Regions from separate parts of the Cupriavidus sp. CuC1 genome, predicted to be linked through region 1. Evidence: predicted binding sites of a transcription regulator. Region 1 holds the regulator's gene; each other region holds the start of a gene.
The links. The regulator LexA, encoded in region 1, represses DNA repair genes until DNA is damaged. The targets are predictions, from matches to a motif close to ACTGTATNNNNATACAGT.

Region 1 (5,377 bases):
CGACCATGAACAAAGATAGCGTTACATGGGCAAACTCGGCAGACGCCAAGATCACCAATGCTGCAGCGTTGGGTGTCCTTAACAAGAATCAATAAGGCGGTCAGGGCTTACACTTGAAGTCCAAAGAAAGCGCCTTCGGGCGCTTTTCTTTCTTTTGGAGAACACGTTGTCCCTGCCCACCACTACCGAGATGATCGCGTCGCTCGACGCCGAACTGGTGGATTTACTTGGCGAGCGTATGCGGCTCGCGGCAACACTGCCGGCTGCGCGCACGTTGGACGAGATTGAGCAGGACGTACAACGGATGCGTACCCTTGCCACAATCTACAGTGCGTCCCCTGATCTCGTGGAACAGATCGCTCGATTGCTCTTCGCGGCAGAGGCGCCGACCGGCAAGGGCTGAATGCAAAAAGGCCCGCCATTGCATCACATACCTTCGAGGGGTTACGTTTTGCGGCGAGCCTACCGACGAATCGGCACAGAAAGTATCGCAAAGGTCGCCGCCCCGCGCAAGCTAAACGTGAGCGAAACGCCGCGCAGAAGCAACACGAAGGGCATCATACGACACTCATGGTGTCGGGTTGGGCGCCATAGTGCTAAGTGATTGTTTTGTAAGGTGTGTTTTGGCCTGCAAAGCCGTGTACGCCGGTGCCGGACGCTGCCAGCGACTTCGACTTCTACCGCGCGGTGCTGGCGGAACTGGCGCTGCGTATGAGGTCAGGCTGGCGGCGGCGGCTTGCCAGTAGGCGGCTGTCACGCTGAGCCCGTCTTGCGCGCACACTCTCGGGCTAGATGCTGACGAGGCTTATACCCACGGCCACAGTGCTGCCAGTAGCGAGGACTGCCGAGATCCACCCGCAGACTTGCCCTGCGATATTCAGCCTTCTTCCCGCCTTTGGCCTATCGAAGATTCCGGCTGTGCTTTCCGACCAGTCTCCTGCCAGAGCGATCCTGCCTTTGATTTCATTGGCCATTCGATGAAAGCTTATTGCGGCCAAATACATATTGACCACGGCCAGCAGCACGGCGAAACCATAGCCAAGTAGGGTAGCCGGCCCCAACCATTGCGGGGTGAGTGGCTTGTTTCCTGCCAGCAGGGTTGATACGCCAGCGAACCCGGCTGCACTGAGGACAACTAGATGCTTCCCGGTCTCCAGGTCCCAAGTGGACGACAATAAGTTCAACCGCTCCCACCATTCCGTGAGCAATTCGCGCACTTCCCTACGATGCGCAATCTCTTTTGCATACTCGTCCGGTTGTGGATTCTTCGTGGTCATAAACTTCTCCCGGTTCGCGGCGCCGGCGCGGCGTCCATCAGTTCTGGTGGGTATGGTCGCATGAAGTTGCGGGCACGCTCAGGATCCCGGCAGGTTAGCTAGTCAACGCGCCTATGACTCCCTAGCAACTCAGCCTCCCGTTGTAAAAGGGTCCCGGGATTGAGTTGGTTGCAAGGGCACTGGCTTTGCCTCGGATGGCTGAAGCACGGGCGCCACGGTGGTGCCTACCGACTGCCGCTGCGAGGGGGGAGGCTGATAGGCGGAGGGCTGAGCCGACGGGCCGGGGCTAACCGAGGTATCCGAAAACAGTCCTCGTGTCCGAAGCGTGTCTTGCTGACTCGGTGGGTCCATGGGTGGGGCAGGTGCAATTTCCGTTGCAGTAGCTCCTGTCTCAGTTTGGCCGGTTGGCTCTGGCTTCTTGGATTTATCCCCAAGAGCGAGGAAGGCTAGCAGGAGGGCGCTCGCGACAATGAGCCCGATCACGCCGACACTGACTACCTTGGTTTCGGTAGCTTCCGCACTTCGGGCATTTGGCCGATAGTTCCTTTCCTCGTGGGTACCAGGTGTAGTTGCAGGACGCGCACTTGTTTTGCGGCCGCTTTGTGCTTCGCGATGCCATCGAGAGTTCCGGTTATGTGGGGTAGGGCGAGTGTGGCTGGTCGGGCCGTATCTACATCGCTGATTCTCCATTCCCATATATCGGCGCCTTGTTTGTTCTGTGAATCCCTCGTTGGTAGGGCCAATACATTCCGCGCCGAATGCTACGCTGCATTGCGCTCGCCGGGTGGTGGTTGGGTGGGGGCCCAGAAAACGGCTGCCGCCCGGCTCGAGCGCCCCACCTACCGCACTACACCCGCGGGAATCTCGCGCGTAGCGGCGGCTTCACGATCGGCCGAGCCACCCTGAGCCGGTGGTGCTCCCGGCCGGCGTCGAACGACAGGTACTCGGCCAACCATGCCATCGCCTGGATGTGCCGCGTTTCGATGCCTTGGATCGTCACGGCATCAGCTGTCACGGTGACGGTTTCGCAGGGCAGGCGCAGCTCGGCCACGTCGCCCGGGAGGAATTCGGACTCGAGGAAGATCGACTCGGCCTGGTAGGTCATGGCGGGCATGTTCGGCGCGCTCCTTAGTGAACGTTCTTCCAGGCATCCACGATCGCGCCGAAGGTGATTGGGCGGACATCGTGGCCAGTGAAATCGGCCGGCCGGTCGTCTTTCGGGTACCCGAGGATAGACGGGGCTTTCACCATCCCCAGGGCAAACTGTGGCACAAGGCCGGTGGCCGAAACGACGGCGAGTACTTCCTCTTCGATCTGGTGGAGGAGGCGCCAGGTCAGAATCCCCGCCTCACGATAGCGGGCGATGATTGGCGGTAAGGCTTCAACGATGGCTGATTCTGCGGCGGTGAGGGCGAGCATGGTGGATTCCCAAGAGCTGTATGGATATACAGTATAGGGGGCGCGCAAGGCGAACCTGTGAAGGCTGAGTTAACTGTATGGATATACAGTGGAACTGTGACTAGCGAGATGGAGGAGCAACCCTGGGGCGCTGCTTGGGCTTTGCGGAAATGGAGGCGGGGCTAGGGAGGGCAGAATGCCGAAAACGAAAACGGCGCCAGGGGCGCCGTGGGAAAATTTCGCTTTCCGTGGGAAAGTTCGTATCGTGAAACGACTAGATGGTGCGCAAGTCGTTGATACTAAAAAGAATTCTGGGGTGGCTGATGGGACTCGAACCCACGACGACAGGAATCACAATCCTGGACTCTACCAACTGAGCTACAGCCACCGTCGATGCCGTTCAGCTAAGTGCCGAACAACGAAGAACAAGATCATACAATGCCAAAAGCCGGATGGCTAGTACTCTGCACAAATTTTTTTCTGTGCCGCCTGCTTAAACGCCGAGCTTGGAGGAATCCTCCAGCTCAAGCATTCGGCAGATCGCGGCCATGCTGCCGACCATGGTGCGTCGTTGCGCGCCCTGGTAGATGCGAACGCCTTTGGATTGGCGGAAGGGCACGGGCTTGACGGGGCGGCGGGCGGAGAGGCGGTTGGCTGGCAGCATGGCTACACCTGGTGACTTGCAACAACAGTTAGCGGTACCCGCTACGCGGGCGCGTTGGCACAATCGGGTGTCGGCTTGATCGGGGTTCGCCCGCCTCAGCCGCACTCGTCAGAAGGCGCCGGGGCGGATCAGGCCGACGGCGATGCCTTCCAGTGAGAACTCTTCGCGGCCGGCTTGCACGATGATGCTGGGGAAGTCGGGGTTCTCGGCGATCAGCTCGATGGTGTCGCCGCGGCGGTTTAGGCGCTTCACGGTGACGTCGTCGCCCAGGCGGGCGACGACGATCTTGCCGTTGGCGGCTTCGCTGGCGCGTTTGACGGCAAGCAGGTCGCCGTCGAGGATGCCGGCGTCGCGCATGCTGAGGCCACGCACCCGGAGGAGGTAATCAGGCTGCACGTCGAAGACCGAGGCGTCGACCTGGTATTGGCGGTCGATGTGTTCGGCGGCGAGGATCGGGCTGCCGGCTGCGACGCGCCCGACCAGCGGCAGCGTCAGCTGCATTACGCCGGCCATGGGCAGGGAGAACTGGTCGGGTAGCTCGGAGTCGCTGCGCGAGACCTTGAGGCGGATGCCGCGCGAGGCGCCGGGGGTGAGCTCGATCACGCCTTTGCGGGCCAGGGCACGTAAGTGTTCCTCGGCTGCGTTGGGTGAGGAGAAGCCGAACTTGGCGGCGATCTCGGCGCGCGTGGGCGGGAAGCCCGTGTGCTGGAGGCTGCTGCGGATCAAGTCGAAAATCTGCTGCTGTCGCGGTGTCAGGGTCGCCATGGTCGCCGGTGTTTGAAAGCACTGTATGTTTAAACAGTATGCTGTGATTTTATACAGTATCGAGTGAAGTGCAAGCGGAATTTTGGGAGTTTGCGCATTGACAGGTGCGTCCCACGGGTCCTGGCGCGTGCCGTGAAGAGTGGGTGGAGGGTTACAATCCGCGGCACCCGAAGCGTCTTGCGTTGTGCGCTGTTCAACCTTCCTGGCTCTCGACCACTTTCCCGCCATGTCTCTCCTGCCTCGTGTTGTCGTGCTCGCTACCGGCGGCACCATTGCCGGTTCTTCTTCCAATCCAGCCAGCAGCGCGAAGTACCAGGCGGCCACGGTGCCGGTGACTGCGCTGCTCGATGCGGTGCCGGCGCTGGGCGCGGTGGCGCGGGTCGAGGCGGAGCAGGTGGCTCAGGTAGATAGCAAAGACATGTCGTTCGCGCTGTGGTCCAGGCTGGTGGAGCGCGTGACATTCTGGTCCGCGCAGCCCGATGTGTCGGGCATTGTCATTACGCACGGCACCGATACCCTGGAAGAAACGGCCATGCTGCTGCACCTGGCTTGCGTGGGCACGGTGCCGGTGGTGCTGACAGCTGCCATGCGGCCTTCGACCTCGTTGTCGGCGGATGGCCCGTTGAACCTGCTGGATGCGGTGCGCGTGGCAGCTGACGCTGATGCGGCGGGCAAGGGCGTGCTGCTGGTGATCAACCAGGAGATTCATGCGGGGCGCGATGTGGTGAAGGCGCACACGTCGGCGGTGAATGCTTTTGTGTCGCCGGTGTCCGGGCCGCTTGGTTTTGTGCAGGACAATCTGGTGCGCTTCGTGCGCACCGCTGGCCGCTTGCCGGCCAAGGCCTGGCCGGTGCCTTCCGTGTGGCCGCAGGTCGAGATCCTGGCTAGTTATGCGGAGCCGGGTCGGATCGTGGTGGATGCCTTGGCGCAGGCGGGCGTGTCGGGCCTGGTGGTGGCGGCTGCCGGCAATGGTTCGGTCCACCAGTCGCTGGTGGAGGCGTTGGTCGATGCGGCCGGCGCGGGGGTGGCGGTCGTGCGCAGTTCGCGCACAGGGGCAGGGCATGTGGCGATTCCTGCGCCTCCCCGGCCGGCGTCGGGTGTCTTTGTTTCTGCCGGCGACCTCAATCCTTACAAGGCGCGCGTGCTCCTGGCCCTGGCCCTGGCTGCGGAGCCAGGACTGGCAAAGGATCCGGCGGCGCTGCAGGCGCTGTTCGCCGAACACTGAGGCGGCTTGCCCCCGGTGGCAAAAGCACGCTATACTTTAAGGCTATTC
Region 2 (5,377 bases), on a different contig from region 1:
CCGCAGGCGCGAGCGGAGGTGCTGCTCCGCGTTGGGCGTAAGGCGATATCCGCACTCGGGCACGGACGTGCGCAGCCGGATGGCACTCAGCACGTCATGCAGCGGCTTGCGGGAGCGCACGTGCATCAGTACGTGGCCGGTGGCCACCACGCGCAGATGGTTGTCGGCCGCGGTCCGCAACACGCCGGCGCGGTGGAAGTCGTCCATCGCGCGGTACAACAGGCTCAGGCTGATCCACGCGCGTCCGGCGAACGTGGCGGTGATCCAGGCGGCCTGGCTATTTAGCCGGTCCGCCGGTGTGCAGTAGTCCGGTGTGAAGATGAGGGTGCAGTCGGGCAAGCCCCTCAGGTGCGCGTAGGGTGCCTCGGGTGCATCCAGGTCGCGCGGAGTCAGCAGGTAGGCGCCCTTGGCAGTCCGCGTGCGGGCCAGCGTGATGAGCTCGCATAGGTTGCCGTAGCCTTCGCGATTGCGCGCGATCGCGATGAAGGAGACAGCCGGGCTGCCGTCGGCATTGACCAGCCGGAAGAAGGCGCCGACCAGCAGCTTGAGGCCGTGTTTCTTGGCCTCGGTGTGGGCGCGGACGATGCCTGCCAGCGAACATTCGTCCGTGATGGCCAGGGCGCTGTAACCGAGTTCGACCGCGCGCTCGACCAGTTCCTCGGCGCGCGAAGCACTGTCAAGGAACGAGAAATTCGAGAGGCAATGGAGCTCGGCGTAGTCGGGTAGGCCGCCGCCGGTCAGCAGGGAATCCATGGCGTTGCCTCACCCGAACAGGCCGTGCAGGTACCACCGCGCCTCGTCGCCCTCACGGCTACCCATACGCTCCTGGTACACCCAGTAATGCGCGTGATCCCGGCCCTCGGCCACGTAATAATCGCGCGTCACCACCTCGCCCGCCCACCATCCCGCCTCGATGCGCTCCGGCGGGGAGACCAGCCGCAGCGGCGAGCCGTAGAACGGCCGATGATCGCGGATCAGCAATGCGATCGGCTTGTCCAATAACCAGCTTGGGCGCGGCAGCCGCGGTGCGTCGACAGCAGGTCCAGGCTTGCCGACGGCCGGCACCCAGGCATTGGCGACTTCGGGACGATAGTCCGCCCGCATCTCGGGGCGCAGGATATTGTCGGCGCCAAGTCGCGCCGTCAGCAATTCCATCACGCGAGCTTGGTCCTCCGGCGTGCCGCCGGGCTCCGGGAACAAGGTTTCGCTGGGGGGTGCCTTGGCCTGGACGTCGGTCACGGTCAGGCGCACGGCTATCATCGGCGCGTCGACCTGCAATTGCGCCAGACGCTCACGTAGCAGTCGCAACAGGTGGTCCTCGCTCCAGGTCGGCTCGGCCAGTGCGATCTCAATTACCGTTGGTGGCAGGGCTTCCCGACCGCGCTCGTGCTGCAGTTCGAGCGTGATCTTCGTCACCGCCAGCTGATGGGCCGTCAGCCAGCCGATCATCTGCACGATCAGGCTGCGGGAATAGAGCAGGGTGGCTTCGGCATGCTCGATGCGATCCGGCAGCTCGACCCGTGCGCTGAATGTGGGCGGCGCCTCGATCCAATCGAACACTTCTGGCGCCTGACCGAGGGCGCGATCCATGGCCTCGTTGAGTGCCTGACCGCAGCGCCGCTGCAGGCCGGCCCGGGGCAGTCGGCGAACGTCGCCCAGCGTGCGGCAGCCCAGTCCATCCAGCCATTCGAGATAGGGGCGTGCCGGTGGCAGGGTGCCGACGGACAGCCCAGCAACCTGGCGTTCCAGTGACTCGGCCTTCAGCGCGGTACCGCCGCCGGCGCGCGCCAGCAGCCACGCCCCTTGCGCGGTGGGCGCGCAACCGAGCGCCGTCGTGAAGCCAAGCGCCCGAGCCGTGTCCCGGATCCGGCGGCGCATCTTGGGCCCACCACCGAACAGCCGCAGGCTGGTCGACACCTCGACCAGTACCGAGGCCTCTTCCGCTTCGACCACGTTCGGCGAGAACTGCAGCAGCGCCATGGCCACCGCCCGCAAGGCCTCGGCCTCTTTCGCCGGCGCCCGGTCGTAGAGGAGCGTCTGCGGGGCCATCGTCAGCACACCGCCACGGCGCATCTGCAGGCGAATGCCCGCCTGTATCGCCATGCGCGAAGCAAGATGAACCCGTTCCTTCTCCAGCACCGCCACGGCGAGCTCAGTGGACCAGCTCGGCCGGAACACTTCGAGGGATAGGGAGGGCAGGTGCAGGCAAATCCAGAGGCGCAACATGACGGTGAAGCAGGATCGGCGACGGCTCCAGCGAGACGAGCAGAGACTTATCTTGCTGCGGACCGCGCCGCTTGATGAAGGTGAGTTCGACGCCGCCGGCGGCCGGCGCGATGCCGATGCGCAGCGGCGCCGGTGAGGCGTCACGCGCGCAGGCCAGCGGCCGCATCAGGCAGAACAGGGTTTCGCCGGACTGCGCTGCGAGGTGTAGGCGGCGCAGAGCATCATTGCGGACGTGCTGCTGCCAGAACAGCACGGCACCGCAGGTCCCGGCGCGTAAGAGCTGCTCGGCAGCCCATAGCGCGTCTGCCGTGCGCTGGCTGCGAATCCAGAGTAACTGTTGCGGAGGCAGCCCCCAGTTGGCCAGGGCCAAAGCCTGAGGGGTATGTGGCGGCTGAATCAGGGCGATGGGCCGCTTGGATACCTCGACGATGGCAGGTCGAAGCAGCCGCATTTCGCCCACGCCCGCCTGCCTGATCAGGAACTCGACCAGCGTGCCGGTTGGCCAGCCGCCGCCTGGCAATTCGCGGGCCAGGTCGGGATAACCGGTCGCTACAGTGCGACCGGCGGCCCGAGCCAACTGCGAGGCTCGCCAGAGGGCGGGGTGGATGGATTCGGGGGCAGGGCAGGCCATGGCTGGTTCGTGGGTAGCTAAGAGCCAGTGTACTGTATATTTATACAGTATGCGCGACCCGAGATTAATGTGATTTACGAGGCGCACCCATCCATTTGTGCGTACCCGGAATTGGCCGGACTAGGTGCGCGCTTTGCTGGATTGAAAACCGGACTTAGCTGGATTGCCGCGCAGCCCATGCAAGCGCGTGTTGCTCAAAGGGGATGATGGACGGGCGCTTTCGACCCAAATGCGACGTTTGTTGCAATAGTGGACATCGGCCGCTGAGCTGCTCGAAGCGGCCATCCGCGTCTAACGCACGCTATTGGGTAATTACATGGCTACCGCAGTTGATGTAGGGCCTGGCTTCGATTACTCAGGAAAGCCTATGACATAACGGGAGCGGATCTCGATCGAGTTCATGGTCGAAGTTGCGCGAGTAAGCAAAATGTAGGAGTCGTCTTGCTGCCCTGGTCGCTGCTGCTTTCTCAACCGCCGGAAAATCGCGCGAATCGGACGCTAACTATTGCAAATGTGCCCTTTCGCACGTTCTGACTCGGGACGTCGCCCGACCTTACTTGCCTCGTCGGATCTCGCTACCTATCTTCAAGAGAGTCAAGAGGCAATTCGCGTGCAAGGTCGTCTGCGCGCCAGCACTGTGGTCAAGCGTGATCCGAACTGCAGCGATGTATCGAGTGTCGCCCGAAAGGAATCCGAGATGCGCAAACTGATTGCCAGCGCGCTGTGGGCGCTCGCGCTCGCTTTGACTGCCTGCCGCAGCGGTGGCGGATCGAGCCCCGCGTTGTCGTCGGGCTCGGACACCTCTGCGCCAGGTGGGTCATCACTGTCGCCGTCGACCGCCACGCTCAGCCTCGTAGCCCAAGTCGGCCGCCAGCTCTTCTTCGACAAGACTCTTTCAGGCTCGGGCAAGATGTCATGCGCAACCTGCCATGATCCTGGCTACGCGTACGGGCCGCCGAACAGCCTCGCGGTGCAGTTGGGCGGGCCCGACCTGCAGTCTCCAGGTACGCGCGCGGTGCCATCGCTGCGTTATAAAGAAACCACGCCGGCATATTCGGATTCGGCAGTCAATCCGGACGGCGTGAGCCTCCCAAGCCCCGGCGGTGGTTTCATGTGGGACGGCCGTGCCGATACGCTTGCAGTGCAGGCCGCCGTGCCGCTACTCAATCCGGTCGAGATGGACAACGCTTCGCCGGCCGCCGTGGTGGCTGCTGTGCAAGCCGGTCCAACCGCGGCGCCCTTCCGACAAGCGTTCGGGGCAAACGTGTTCAACGATACGACCACGGCGTTCAACGACATCGGGCAAGCGCTGCAGGCATATCAGATCGAAGAGCCAAGCTTCCACCCGTACAGCAGCAAGTACGATCTGTATGCGCAGAACAAGATCGGCGGCACGCTCACGGCCGCCGAAATGCGGGGGGCGATCGTGTTCAGCAATGCCCACAGCGGCAACTGCGCCGCGTGCCACTACCCCGGCGCGGGCTTCAACGGCAGCAGTGCGCTCTTCACCGACTTCATGTTCGAGGCGATCGGCGTGCCGCGCAATCCGGAGATCGCGGCGAACGCAGATTCCACGTATTTCGACATGGGCCTGTGCGGGCCGGAACGCACGGATCACATGCCGCGCTCGCCGGGTGCGCCGGACGTATATTGCGGGCTGTTTAAGACCCCGACGCTACGCAACGTGGCCACACGCCAGGCGTTCTTCCATAACGGCGTGATGCATTCGCTGCTGCAGGTCGTGCACTTCTACAACACGCGCGATACGAACCCTGAGATCTGGTATCCGACGGTTGGCGGGAGGCCCCTTGCAACGCCGTCGCCGAACTTCCTAACCTACGGGCTGGTAACGACGCAATACACGGGCGGCACCGTTCAGAAGTTCAACGATCTGCCCTCGGCGTATCGGGGCAACATCGATACGCAGGTGCCGCTCGACGGCCGCCCTGCCGGCTCGACGCCACCGATGACCGAGCAGCAGGTGCGGGACTTGGTCTGCTTCCTCGGCACGCTGACCGACGGATACCAGCTGTCGGCCAGCCGACCGACCAGCGGGCCCTGCGTTAACTGAGCCGACGCGCTCAAGGTCATGGCGCGGTTCTGTCGGGTTCGCACGGCTTGAACGAATAGAACACGATGGCGATAAAGCAACACACCGTGTATGTCCGGACCGCGATCAGCGCGGCGTGCGCTGCGGGCAGCTTCCTGCTTGCCGGCTGCCACGACATGCAGGCGGCTGACATGACGAATCTCACCGCTGCGCTCAACGACTATCTCGCGCATCGGGGCAACCTGTGCCTCGCGAAGTACGACTGGCCGATCGACGTGACCAGCGTGGAGCCGCAGGTGGGAGACCGCGACGCGGTGCAGATGCCTGTGCTCGAAAAGCTTGGCCTCGTCACCTCGAAGGACACAATGGTCATCCGCAAGACCGACGACGGCACCGTGATGCTGAGAGCGCGCGAATATGCGCTGACCGCGGAAGGCATGAAATACTACCTGCACGAGCCGGTGATCATT
Region 3 (5,377 bases), on a different contig from region 1:
AGTTCCTCGCGCGATAGCAACTGGTAGGGCACGCCGGCTTGTTCCAGCACGGCAATGTCCTTGGCGGCACCGTCGAGCTGCTCGGCGGTGCGGAAGAGTTGCAGCGTGCCTTGCTGGCGGCCTTCGTAGGCGATGCCGGTATCGGCGCGCAGGGCCCGGATGCAGTCGCGGCTGTACTCGGCCAGCCGCACCATGCGTTCCTTGTTGACGGCATAGCGCTCGGCGCTGCAGTTCATCAGCATCTGCCACATCCATTGGAGCTGGAACAGCGTGCCGTCCGGCTTGATGGAGAGCGGGGCGTGCTCCTGGAACATCCACTTGATGGCTTTGAGCGGCACGCCGGGCGCGGCCCAGGGCGATGCATAGCCCGGGGAGATCTGGCCGGCATTGGCAAAACTGGTCCCAAGCGCGGGCGCGGCCTCACGGTCGATCACGGTGACTTCGTGGCCGGCACGGGCCAGGTACCAGGCGCTGGTAACGCCAATTACGCCACTGCCAAGAACGAGAACGCGCATAGTCGGAAGCTCGCAACCAAGAAATAGAATGGATAAAGTATTTACATCTATACTATTGAAATATTGGTAGTCATAGTTGTCGTAATTTTCAGGGAAACAGGAAGAACTAATGAGAACAAGTCGTCAGCCCGTGCGCAGCCTGGACCGGCTGGATCGGAAGATCCTGGCCTTGCTCCAGGCGGACGGGCGCATGTCGATGAAGGAACTGGCGGAAGCGGTCGGCCTGACCATCACGCCATGCATCGAGCGGGTCAAGCGCATGGAGCGCGACGGCGTCATCATGGGCTATTACGCGCGCCTGAATCCCGCGCTGCTCGGCAGCGGCCTGCTGGTGTTTGTCGAGATCTCGCTGGGCAACAAGTCCGGCAATATGTTCGAGCAGTTTCGCCGCGAGGTGTCGCGCATCCCGGAGGTACTTGAGTGCCATCTGGTCTCGGGCGATTTCGACTACCTGATCAAGGCCCGCATCCGCGAGATTGGCGAGTATCGCCGCCTGCTGGGCGACATCCTGCTGCAGTTGCCGGGCGCCGCGCAGTCCAAGAGCTACGTGGTGATGGAAGAGATCAAGGAAACGCTGGCGATCGCGGTCGACGAGAAGACCCCGCACGCCTGAAGCCGCGCTGGCCCTGCTGTATCTGGCAACACGGCCTAGAACAGCGACATCTGCGGCGCGGCGCTCGCCCGGGAAAAATGCTCGGTGGTCAGGGGATGGCGCTCGGCATTAAGCCCGAAGCGCTGGCAGGCGAGCTTGAAGCGCTTGCGCAGCAGTTCGGCAAAGATGCCCGTGCCGGTCATGCGCGTGCCAAACCGGGAGTCGTAGGCCTGGCCCCCGCGCATTTGCGCGACCAGGCTCTCCACATGCCGGGCGCGCAGCGGATGGTAGGTGGCCAGCCACTCGGAGAACAGCTGCTCCACCTCGCGCGGCAGGCGCAGCAGGATATACGCCGCCGTTTTCGCCCCGGCCTTGGCTGCCGCCTCGAGGATGGACTCCATTTCCGGATCGGTCAGGCTCGGAATGACCGGCGCCACCATCACCCCCACCGGAATGCCGGCCTTGCTCAGGGCTGCGATGGCGGCCAGGCGGCGCGCCGGCGCGCTGGCGCGGGGCTCCAGCGTGCGGGCGATTTCATTCTTGAGCGACGTGACCGACATATGGACCCGGATCAGGTTCTTGGCCGCCATGCGCTGCAGGATGTCGATGTCGCGCGTGACCACGCCCGACTTGGTCGTGATGGCCACCGGATGGTTGAACCGCTCCAGCACTTCCAGGATGCCGCGCGTGATCTTGAGATCCCGCTCGATGGGCTGGTAAGGGTCGGTATTGGCTCCCAGCGCGATTACCGTCGGTACATAGTTGCGGTGAGCCAGCTCGGCCGCGAGCAGGGCGGCGGCGTTGTCTTTTGCGTACAGGCGGGTTTCGAAGTCGAGGCCCGGCGAAAGCCCCAGATAGGCATGGCTGGGCCGGGCATAGCAATAGATGCAGCCATGCTCGCATCCGCGGTACGGATTGATGGACGCGTCGAACGGCAGGTCTGGCGACTGGTTGCGCGAAATGATGCGCTTGGCCTTCTCCGTAAAGACAATGGTCTGGATCTGGGGTGTCTCTGGCTCATCGAAGGCTTGGGACTCATCGGCGACCCGCTCGCGGGTCCAGGCGTCGAACCGGCTGACATCGTTCGAGCGCGCCGCCCGGCCTTTCAGCGGGCTGGAGGAGGGAGGTCGGGTCGTCACGTCGGCGGTCCTGCGGCTACGGTTGGTACTGTATATTTATACAGTGTTTCGCGTAAACAGCCAAGGCGTGTTTTTACCGGGCCGAAGAGGCAGAGGAGGCTGAATAGGCGGAAGACCCTGCCTAGGGGCAGTCCCAGTAGGGTGGGGCGCCGAAGCGCGCGGCAAAGAAATCGATAAACGCGTGTGTCTTCGCGGGGACCTGGCGACGGCTGGGATAGACCGCCCAGATCGACACGGCCGGCAGCACCGGGTAATCGGGGAGCACGCTGACCAGCGCACCGCTGCGCAAGTGGGGGCCAACATCCCAGGTGGACTTGAGCGCCAGCCCCATGCCAGCCAGGATCGCATCCCGGATGACTTCGCCATTGTCCGTGCGCAGGTTGCCGGTGACCGCCACCGCGGTCTTGCCCAGCGCCGTGTCGAACTGCCAGGAGGCCTGGTCGCCCAGCACGATGCAATTGTGGTTGCGCAGGTCTTCCGGGTGCCGGGGCGTGCCGTGCGCGGCGAGATAGGCGGGCGAAGCGCAAACGGTGCGATGGCTCGGGGCCAGGGGGCGTGCTACCAGGGATGAGTCCGGCAACGCGCCCATGCGCAATGCCACGTCAACGCCGGCCTCGACCAGGCCGATCACCTGGTCGATCAGGCGCAGGTCCAGTGTCAGGCCGGGATAGGCAGCGAGGAAGGCGGGAATGGCCGGCGAGACGTGCTGGCGGCCGAAGGAGGCGGGCACTGTGACCCGCAGCTGCCCCTGGGGCGCTTGCGCGCCGTGGCCTACCGACTGCGCGGCCTGGTCGGCCGTGTCGAGCAATTGCGCGGCATGTTCGAGGAAGCGCTCGCCCTCGCCGGTCAGGGAGATGCGGCGCGTGGTCCGGTGCAGCAGCCGCGCGCCGAGTTGCTGCTCGAGTTGCGCCAGGCGGCTGCTGGCCGAGGAGGTGGACAGCCCGAGATCGCGCGCCGCGGCCGAGAGGTTGCCCAGCGACGCTGCGCGCACGAACACGGCGATGTCCAGCAGGTCGAAGTGCATCGGCGCTGGGGCGCGGGGCCTGGGGCTTACTGCGACAAGGCGCGCGCGGCTTCGACCTGGGATTCGAAGAAGGTCTGGAAACTGATGGCCAGGCCTGCCATCAACAGGCCCGTACCGATCAGCAGGGACAGGATGACCAGGATCACGACGGGCCAGCCCGAACGAGTCGGCGTGCCATGCGGGTTGAAGCGGGCATCCCATTTATCGTCGGGGCGCAGGCCATACACGATGGCCGCCAGGAACGCGCTGATTACCGACGTGCCGCCGGCAATGGCGAAGGTCCAGTTCAGGGCCGGCGAGCCGGCGCCCGTCTGCATCGACATGACGCCGATGACCCCGGCGAGTGCCGCCAGCAGGTGCGCCCAGGCAAATTTATCGCGCAAGCCACCTAGGTAGAAGCGATGCAGGCCCACGGTGCCGAACAGGAAGGCCAGTGCGACCGTGATCAGTTTGGATTTGCCCTGAAGCGGCTTGGGGGTAGCGGGGGCTGAAACTTGGGTGGCGGCAGGCATGGGGCGACAGCTAGGTTAATGGCCGGCAGGGGCGGCCGACGCAAACTCAGGTGAGTGCCAGTCAGGCTGGCGTCGGCGCTCATTGTACGCTGGCGGAAAACGCGAGCGAACGCCGGCCGAGCAAGGCAGGAGGCTATACGCGTCGGACGAGCAATACCCGCGAGAGTTCCTTTCGCGGCACATCGTCGAGGAGGGGGAAGCAAGGCGGAGCAGCGCTGATCGCCGCGGGCAGGGCAATCAGCCAGAAAGAAAAGTGGGGAGGGGGCCGGCGTGCCTAGCGGCCGCCGTCTCGTCCGCGCGCTTGCCAGCCCGGGCCCATGCCGGAGCTGCGCTGCTCGCCGCGCCCGTTGTCGCCTTGCATATTGCGATCGGGCTGCCGGTTGCGTTCATCGCCGCGTTCCTGGGGCGGCTGGGGGCGGCCATTCAGGCGGTCATCGGCGCGCGCGCGGGCTTCCATTCGTTCGATCTGGGCCCGCACATGGTCTTGCCGTTCAGCGCGTACGCTCGCCATCGCCCATGCGCCCTGGCCAGGCTGGCTTTGCGCATTGCTCACATTCCGGCCTTCGGGCCGGCTATGTTGCCAAAACGCGACCTGTGCATGGCTGACAGCAGTGAGGCCGAGCAAAGAAACGGCCAACAGGATGCCAGCCACCGAGTCGCGCAGGAGGGTGCGGGGGAGCATGCGGAATCCCAGTATCCTGTCGCGTGGTGAGGTTGTTCGAGATATGGGTTCATGGTACGCACGCGTCTTCGGCGCGCCTATGCTAAAGCCGTTACCGGTGTAACGGATTGTTTCGCTACTGTCCCGAGAGCCGCGCCGTATCCCGAGAGCGGCAAGGGTTCAGGGTGCGTAGCGGATGCGATATACCGCGCCCGCCATGTCGTCGCTGACCAGCAGTGAGCCGTCCGGGGCAACCTGGACATCGACGGGCCGGCCCCAGGGTTTGTCGCCCTGCAGCCAGCCTTGCGCGAACACCTCCTGGCGCACCGCCTGGCCGCGCTCGTTCAGCACCACCCGGACGATGCGGTAGCCGATCGGCTTGGTTCGGTTCCAGCTGCCGTGCTCGGCAATGAAAATGTTGTTGCGGTATTCGGCGGGGAATTGCGTGCCGGTATAGAAGCGCATGCCGAGCGCGGCGACGTGGGCGCCCAGCTTTGCCACCGGCGGCTCGAACTCGGAGCAGGCGCGCTGCTTGCCGAACTCCGGGTCGGCAACGCTGCCGGCGTGGCAGTACGGGTAGCCGAAGTGCTGGCCGGCCCGTGTCACCCGGTTGAGCTCGTCGTCGGGCACATCGTCCCCCAGCATGTCGCGCCCGTTGTCGGTGAACCAGAGCTGGCGGGTGGCCGGGTGCCAGTCGAAGCCCACCGAATTGCGCACCCCCTTGGCCACGACCTGCAAGTCGGTGCCGTCGGGCTTCATCTTCATGATGTTGGCGTAGCGGTTTTCGTCGGGTGCGCAGATATTGCAGGGGGCGCCGACCGGCACATAGAGATAGCCATCCGGGCCAAAGGCGATAAACTTCCATCCGTGATGCGTTTCGGAGGGGAAGCGATCGCTTACCACAACGGGCTTGGGCGGGTTGTCCAGGCGGGCA

Region 2: a site for LexA is predicted at 2,889-2,906, ahead of imuA (translesion DNA synthesis-associated protein ImuA). Genes of this name have one in related genera too.
Region 3: a site for LexA is predicted at 2,274-2,291, ahead of ACGLHR_RS05575 (PA0069 family radical SAM protein). Genes of this name have one in related genera too.

The regions. Positions count from the first base shown of each region.
Region 1 is NZ_JBIUHC010000062.1:14,496-19,872, reverse strand. It holds gene ACGLHR_RS25030 (prepilin-type N-terminal cleavage/methylation domain-containing protein) at 1-95, shown strand, start outside; gene ACGLHR_RS25025 (hypothetical protein) at 167-403, shown strand; gene ACGLHR_RS25020 (hypothetical protein) at 789-1,277, opposite strand; gene ACGLHR_RS25015 (hypothetical protein) at 2,125-2,391, opposite strand; gene ACGLHR_RS25010 (DUF2471 family protein) at 2,406-2,696, opposite strand; tRNA gene ACGLHR_RS25005 (tRNA-His) at 2,988-3,063, opposite strand; gene ACGLHR_RS25000 (hypothetical protein) at 3,169-3,339, opposite strand; gene lexA (transcriptional repressor LexA) at 3,448-4,104, opposite strand; gene ACGLHR_RS24990 (asparaginase) at 4,331-5,329, shown strand.
Region 2 is NZ_JBIUHC010000024.1:47,755-53,131, forward strand. It holds gene ACGLHR_RS13130 (error-prone DNA polymerase) at 1-753, opposite strand, end outside; gene ACGLHR_RS13135 (Y-family DNA polymerase) at 763-2,226, opposite strand; gene imuA (translesion DNA synthesis-associated protein ImuA) at 2,153-2,857, opposite strand; gene ACGLHR_RS13145 (cytochrome-c peroxidase) at 3,555-4,928, shown strand; gene ACGLHR_RS13150 (hypothetical protein) at 4,994-5,377, shown strand, end outside.
Region 3 is NZ_JBIUHC010000008.1:117,799-123,175, forward strand. It holds gene ACGLHR_RS05565 (D-amino acid dehydrogenase) at 1-515, opposite strand, end outside; gene ACGLHR_RS05570 (Lrp/AsnC ligand binding domain-containing protein) at 625-1,128, shown strand; gene ACGLHR_RS05575 (PA0069 family radical SAM protein) at 1,164-2,246, opposite strand; gene ACGLHR_RS05580 (LysR family transcriptional regulator) at 2,368-3,270, opposite strand; gene ACGLHR_RS05585 (NINE protein) at 3,297-3,782, opposite strand; gene ACGLHR_RS05590 (hypothetical protein) at 4,057-4,464, opposite strand; gene ACGLHR_RS05595 (PQQ-dependent sugar dehydrogenase) at 4,624-5,377, opposite strand, start outside.